One region of the Paenibacillus sp. FSL H7-0756 genome, then DNA from elsewhere that is predicted to be linked to it. Evidence: predicted binding sites of a transcription regulator. Region 1 holds the regulator's gene; the other holds the start of a gene.
What was found. The regulator LexA, encoded in region 1, represses DNA repair genes until DNA is damaged. The targets are predictions, from matches to a motif close to CGAACATATGTTCG.
Positions count from the first base shown of each region.

Region 2: NST04_RS02450 (putative DNA modification/repair radical SAM protein) is a predicted target of LexA. The motif match lies at 2,135-2,148, and genes of this name have one in related genera.

Region 1 is NZ_JBBOVT010000002.1:346,644-350,063, forward strand. Features, by position in the region: gene NST04_RS18245 (hypothetical protein) at 1-6, shown strand, start outside; gene NST04_RS18250 (hypothetical protein) at 100-321, shown strand; gene NST04_RS18255 (hypothetical protein) at 432-650, shown strand; gene NST04_RS18260 (L,D-transpeptidase) at 730-1,068, opposite strand; gene lexA (transcriptional repressor LexA) at 1,257-1,883, opposite strand; gene NST04_RS18270 (LysM peptidoglycan-binding domain-containing protein) at 2,081-2,497, shown strand; gene NST04_RS18275 (DUF896 domain-containing protein) at 2,607-2,816, shown strand; gene NST04_RS18280 (hypothetical protein) at 2,864-3,391, shown strand.
Region 2 is NZ_JBBOVT010000001.1:568,498-571,917, forward strand. Features, by position in the region: gene NST04_RS02440 (glycoside hydrolase family 3 C-terminal domain-containing protein) at 1-1,495, opposite strand, end outside; gene NST04_RS02445 (hypothetical protein) at 1,807-1,998, opposite strand; gene NST04_RS02450 (putative DNA modification/repair radical SAM protein) at 2,193-3,420, shown strand, end outside.

The DNA.
Region 1 (3,420 bases):
CTCTAATTATGGTTTACATATTGTTCCATAACCCGGTATAATTGAATAGATTGTTGGGGTAAATCTATTATCATGGTTGTGGAACAAGGAGGAACGAAGTTGAATACGGCTTATAAAGTACTGTCCAGTGATGCTGATCTATTCGCTGCCGCACTGGCACAGGTACAGGTCTACGTCGTTCAGCTGGTTGATGGCAAACCGCATGTGATTGCTGATTATGCCGGACCTGTACAGAAATGGACACCGGAGTACATAGTGCTGGCCGGAATGACTTATAGACGCGATGAATTTGAATTCCGGGTGCGGTTGAACAAAAAGTAAGCAGATTACCTGTCCGCTGCTTGCAGCTCTAACATTACTGCCGAATCACACAAGCTTTGGAGCGATTCTTGGCATCTCTTATACTATCTAAGTGTAAAAGAGGTGTAAAGATGAGCCAAAGAGAACGTAACCGGATTCGCAGAGCCATTAATGTCCTGCTGACACAGCGGGCTGTCCTGCTGGAGAGACTGGAAGAAATCAATGAGAATCTGCGCAGAGTGCCTAGAGGTTCGCGGGCCAGAAGAGAGCTGCTGGCAGCCAGAGAATCAATCCGCGAGGCCATCCGTTTGAATACGGTGGCTATCCGTCTATTGAGAAGTGTGCTGTAGTCTGTATCCGCTCTAATTTATAGGAGTCACAGGAACCCTTGGGGCGCAATCTGGCGTCTCAAGGGTTTTTGTGACGTTCCTATTCCCGGATGGTGACACGGGTACCTATGGGAACGAGGGCGGCCAGAGTCAGTACATCTGCGTTATACATACGAATACAGCCGTGAGAGACCATGTGGCCGATGGAGGATGGGTCATTGGTTCCGTGGATGCCGTAATGCGGCTTGGACAGTCCCATCCAGAAGGCACCGAACGGGCCGCCCGGATTGGGCTGCTTGTTAATGATGGTGTATTCGCCTACAGGCGAGACGGTTAACATTTTGCCGATGCCGACAGGGAAGCCTCTGGTGACAACGTCATTATCCAGCAGGTACAACATGCGCTGTGACAGATCGACGATAATTCGATAATTGGGCATACAGATCAGCACTCCTTTATATCAGGATATGTGCGGAGCGGTACAGCGGTTCACAGAAAAAGTGGCCAAAAAGCAGAATACAAACATTTGTTCGCGCTCTGCTTTTTGGCCACTTTACGAAATGAAATGAACAGAAAACAGGCTGCTTCGCATGGTGCGGAGCAGCCTGTTCTTAAGCGGGGAGTAGATTAGTGGATATCGCGGAATAATCCGATGACCCGGCCCAAAATCGTAACGCGGTTAAGGCGGAGAGGCTCGTACGCCGGATTCTCCGGCTGCAGCCTGATATGATCCCGTTCCTTGTAGAAGGTCTTGACCGTTGCTTCATCTTCTTCGGTCATCGCTACAACAATATCGCCGTTGTCGGCAGTCTGCTGCTGGCGTACGATGACATAATCCCCATTCATAATTCCGGCATCCACCATACTGTCACCAAGGACAGAAAGCATAAATACCTTGTTATCGCCTACATAATGAGCAGGCAACGGGAAGTAATCTTCAATATTCTCTGTTGCAGTAATAGGAACACCAGCTGTAACCTTACCCACTACCGGGATGCGGGTAACGGTCTGGACGAATTGATGCACATTCTCTGAATCTTCCTGGCCGAGCAATTCAATCGCACGCGGTTTCGTAGGGTCACGGCGGATCAGGCCCTTCTTCTCAAGCCGGTCCAAGTGCCCATGCACAGTAGAACTGGAGGCCAGGCCGACAGCCTCGCCAATCTCGCGGACAGACGGAGGATAACCCTTGCTGCGGACTTCATTACGTATAAATTCCAGGATCGCCAGCTGACGACTAGAAATCTTTGACATCGGTATCAACCCCATATACTATGTTTGGGAAAATTATAACATAGAACTTCCGTTCGTACAAACATAAGTTCTAAAATGAGGAAAAAACGAGAACGGAAATAAAGAGAACAAATGTTCCGAAAAAACTCTTGTTCGAAACACATGTTCGTGTTATATTATTTTCGAAAGCAAGAACATGTGTTTGGAGGATGATGATCATGTTAAAGTATAGTACATACAACAGCATCTACAATAATGACGATATCAAGGTGTCCGCTCCCGGTAATCCAATTGCTCATAGTAATGTAACCAAGGTCAAGGACAAGATTCTTCATAGTCTCGCTGCGCTATCATCACTATTCCGTCAGGTCAGCCTGATGAAGATGGTCCTGGTGCTGATGCTTGTCATTTCTGGATTCACTGTAGTGGGGAATGTTTTTGCCGGTTCGGTCTCTTCACTGAAGCCGGATAAGCGGATCGTAGTCGAACGCGGAGATACCTTATGGAGCATTGCGTTAAGTAACAAGCCTGAGGACATGAGGACAGCCGTATATATAGAAGGAATAATGAAGACGAATCATTTGGAGAACAGCGTCATTAAGGCCGGAGATATTCTGACTTTACCTTTATATTGAAGGATTGTGTCAGACTAATGATCGACTCGGAGAGCTTTCAGGGGGTAGACCTTGACAAGCTCTTTTTCTCATGGCAAAGTTAAAATGAATTTAGAGGGAGGGAAACGTATTGAATATTGACGAATTGGTCGCACGCATCAATGAATTGGCACGCAAAGCTAAGAACGGCGGCCTGAATGAAGAGGAACTGGCTGAACGTGCCAAGCTCCGCGAGATTTACCTGGGGAATATCCGCACTAACTTTCGGGCCCAGCTTGATACTATCGAAATTGTGGACAATCCGGAGCATGAAGAGGGCAATAATGGACTTAAGCATTAGCCTGTTGCCTTTTCATAGATAATACAGGATGACTAGGGGGAACTTACATGGCCCGTTCTTGGGAAAGAATGGTTCAACGCAACACGAAGCAAATTAACCAGCAAAGAAAGAAGCAGGGGAAGGACTCTATTTACACTTCCAGCACTAAGACTGCCGCGAAAAGCATCGATATTTTCAAAGGCCGCAATATTGTATTCCCCGTAGTACTGATGCTGCTTGGCATCATGTTCTGGGTGGTCGGCTCGATTGACGAAGCTAAAGGAAGCGGTATTCTGGCCAACTGGCTGGGTGTAGTGCTGTACTTCCTGCTCGCTGCGCTGCTGTTCTTCCGCCGTCCGTTCCTTAAGGTTGAGCGTGCGCGTATCTCTACTATTAAATACAACCGCGAACGTTTCCTGGCTGCGGCGGATATTGAGAAGATCACTTTATCGCGCAGTGTAGTTACCATTAAGTATAAGGGTAAGCGCAAGCAGTGGATTTTCTCCAAGCTGATTAACCGTTATGACACCGCTGCGATGGGGGAACGTCTGGAGCAGTTCGCCAAGAACAACAATATTGAACTAGTGCACGAATAGGAAGACAGACCAGCATATAGGGAGTGGGA
Region 2 (3,420 bases), on a different contig from region 1:
CAATGAAAGTGCTCATGCTGACTTTTCCGTCATGAACATCTCTCAGAGTATATCCCTGATTGCCGGTCTGCGGAAGCGTCTGCGGCAGATTGCGTTCAATCCGCTCCGCCAGATCCACCTTGCGTGTAGGTACCTCAGACGAGACAAGCTCATACGAACCGTCTGCCTTACGGGCACCCGGCTTCATCCGCATGAAGCTCTCAGTAGGCGCCATTGCTTCTTCCAGCTGTTCCACGACCTTAAGCTCTTCCAGCACATAACCTTCTTGTCCGTCCAGAAGCACTGCTGACACCGCTTTGACACTGGTGCCTGCATAGAAACGGTAGGTACCGGCTTCGAGCACATAAGCGGAAGCATGCCCGGTCACTCCGGCGTCATCATAGGAAGCCATGGAATGGAGCGGGAAGCTCACGGTAAGGCGCTGAGACTCACCAGGCTCCAGCAGCTTGGTCTTAGCGAAGGCTGCCAGCGCTTTGGCCGGTTGGCCCAGCTGTCCCTGCGGCGCTTCGTAATACACCTGCACGACTTCTTTACCAGCATATACGGCTCCCGTATTCGTTACAGTGACGCCGACTTCGATCTGCGGCTCACCCGCCTGGTTTACCAGCTTCGCTTCCCCCGGCTCCAGCTTAAAGGTCGTGTACGAGATCCCGTAGCCGAATTCATACTGAACCTTATCAGGGCAGAAGGTCTCGAAATAACGGTAGCCTACATAGATATCTTCCTCGTACAGGTTCTTGAATTCATTGCCGTAGTTGCGGGTCGACGGATAATCGTCAATGGAATAGGCAATGGTATCCGTCAGCTTGCCGCTTGGCGTAACCTCTCCGGCCAGAACATCAGCAATCGCGTGACCGCCCTCCATGCCGCCATGCCAGGAATAGATCACAGCAGAGATAGGATTCACATAAGCAGCGTCATTTACCCAGCTCATATCCATGATATTGGACACATTGAGTACCACAACTGTCTGTTCAAAATAAGCCGTAACCGAGACCAGCATCGCCTTCTCATCTTCCGTCAGCCGGTAGCTGCCTGCGGTGTCGGCATTATCCTGATCCTCGCCCGCCGTACGTCCAATCACCACAACCGCTTTGGCTGACTGGCTTCGTGCCTGCTTCACCAGCTCGTCCGTAAGCGGCATTTCCTTCTGGTTCCACGGCTCCGCAGCCCATACCTTGCCGCCGTCATCGAACGGGTTAAGCCCGATCCAGGCCTCGTAGGCTGCAGCCAGTTCTTCATTCACGCTAATGTTCTTCTTGCTGCGCAGTCCATCCAGCAGATTCGTCGTATATGCAACGTGAACGCTACCGCCCGATCCAGTACCGCTGCGGTAATAATTCACCTGTATTCTGCCAAAAACAGCAACGCTCTCACCGTTACCCAGCGGAAGCACCTGTCCCTCATTCTTCAGCAGTACCGCACCTTCTGCGGCTACCGTCCGGCTAAATTCTGCAAAACCCTCTAACGGCACTCCAATGTTCTGTGTACTCAATTGGTTTCCTCCTGTATGTTCATTTCCCATGCTGTGGGTTGATTCTATAAATAACGCCCTCCCGAAGGGAATGTACGTTACCTTGAATCTGTATGGTCCTTCATATAGCATATCCTTCTAAGAATATAAGCTTCAGCCATATTATTCAAGCACCGCTTGCCGGATCGCCGGGATTCGCACGTGTTTGTATAAACTTTTTTAGTAAAAAAGACACATCTAAAATAAAAAGACACCTGTGCGGGCGTCTCTTAAGCCTGTTCCTATGCAATCCGTACCGTATTGAATAGATACGTCCGGATCTTCTGTTTATTTTATCTGCGGCGGCGGCCCTTCATCATGCGGTTGTACATAATAAGAGCAGCGACGATCATACCCAGCATGGCTACACTGCCTGCCGATTCCTGCGACATACCGAACATCAGGCACACACTTGTCACTAGCTGTCTTGTCAGCAGGGCGACGGCTATCAGCATAATAGGCCGCCAGATGTTATATCCTCTCACTTCAGCAACACTCCTAACCTGATTTTCAATAACCGTATGATTCCTCATTCCGTGAACCATCAATTTCTATTATAGCACAAGAAGGAATGCGCATACATTTTGCAGGCGGCCGGAGTGGTGGTTTATACTTTTGACAAGAACGTATGTTCGGTATATAATGCTCACATATGAGGGGGATTGAGACCGTGGATGTAATGGAGAAACTAGAGATTCTGACCGCTTCAGCTAAATACGATGTGGCGTGCACTTCAAGCGGTTCCGACCGCAAAGGCCAGGCCGGGGCACTCGGCAACACCTCCGCAATGGGCATCTGTCACAGCTTCGCGGCGGATGGCCGCTGTATTTCGCTGCTGAAGGTACTTATGACCAACGGCTGTGTGTATGATTGTGCGTACTGCATCAACCGCAAGTCCAACCCCATCCGCCGGGCGGCCTTCACCCCCGAAGAGATCGCAGATATCACCATGCAATTCTACCGCCGTAATTATATAGAAGGATTATTTCTCAGCTCAGGCATTATGCGCAGTCCGGACTACACCACCGAGCAGTTAATTGCTGCACTTGAGCTGCTTCGCAATGTCTATCATTTCAACGGATATATCCATGTAAAAGCCATCCCTGGAGCAGACGAAGCCCTGCTGTCCAGACTTGGTCTGCTCGCCGACCGCATGAGCGTCAACATCGAGCTGCCCTCCCAGGAGAGCCTCGGACGGCTCGCTCCCGATAAGAGCAAGGTGTCCATCCTGAAGCCGATGGGGCTGATTAGCAGCCGGATCAAGGAGAACCGCTCCGATATCGTCCGGTATAATCATGCACCCCGCTTCGCTCCGGCTGGACAGAGCACCCAGATGATCGTGGGTGCAACGCCAGATACAGATTACCAGATCCTTAATCTGACGGAAGGCTTATACCGTAAATACTCGCTCAAGCGCGTCTTTTTCTCCGCCTACACCCCGGTTGTGGAGGATTCCCTCCTGCCCGCTCTAGACACCAAGCCGCCGCTGCTGCGGGAACACCGGCTCTATCAGGCCGATTGGCTCCTGCGCTTCTACGGCTTCAAGGCGAATGAATTATTGGATGAGGCCGTGCCGAACTTCAACCCGCTGCTGGACCCCAAATGCAGCTGGGCCGTTAACCACCGGGAGCAGTTCCCCGTTGAGATCAACCGCGCCCCGTACGAAATGCTGCTGCGTGTGCCCGGCATCGGCGTAAGAAGCGCACAGCGGATCGTAAAGGCCAGACGGGCCGGATCGCTCGATTTCCATGCGTTGAAGAAGCTGGGAGTGGTCCTGAAGCGTGCCCAGTTCTTCATCACCTGTAAGGATAAGCCGCTGGAGGGGCTGAAGGTAAGCGAACATACGCTGCTTCGCTCACTCATGTCCGGGGAACAGCTTGCTCTCCAGCAGCCGAAGGTGGAGCAGC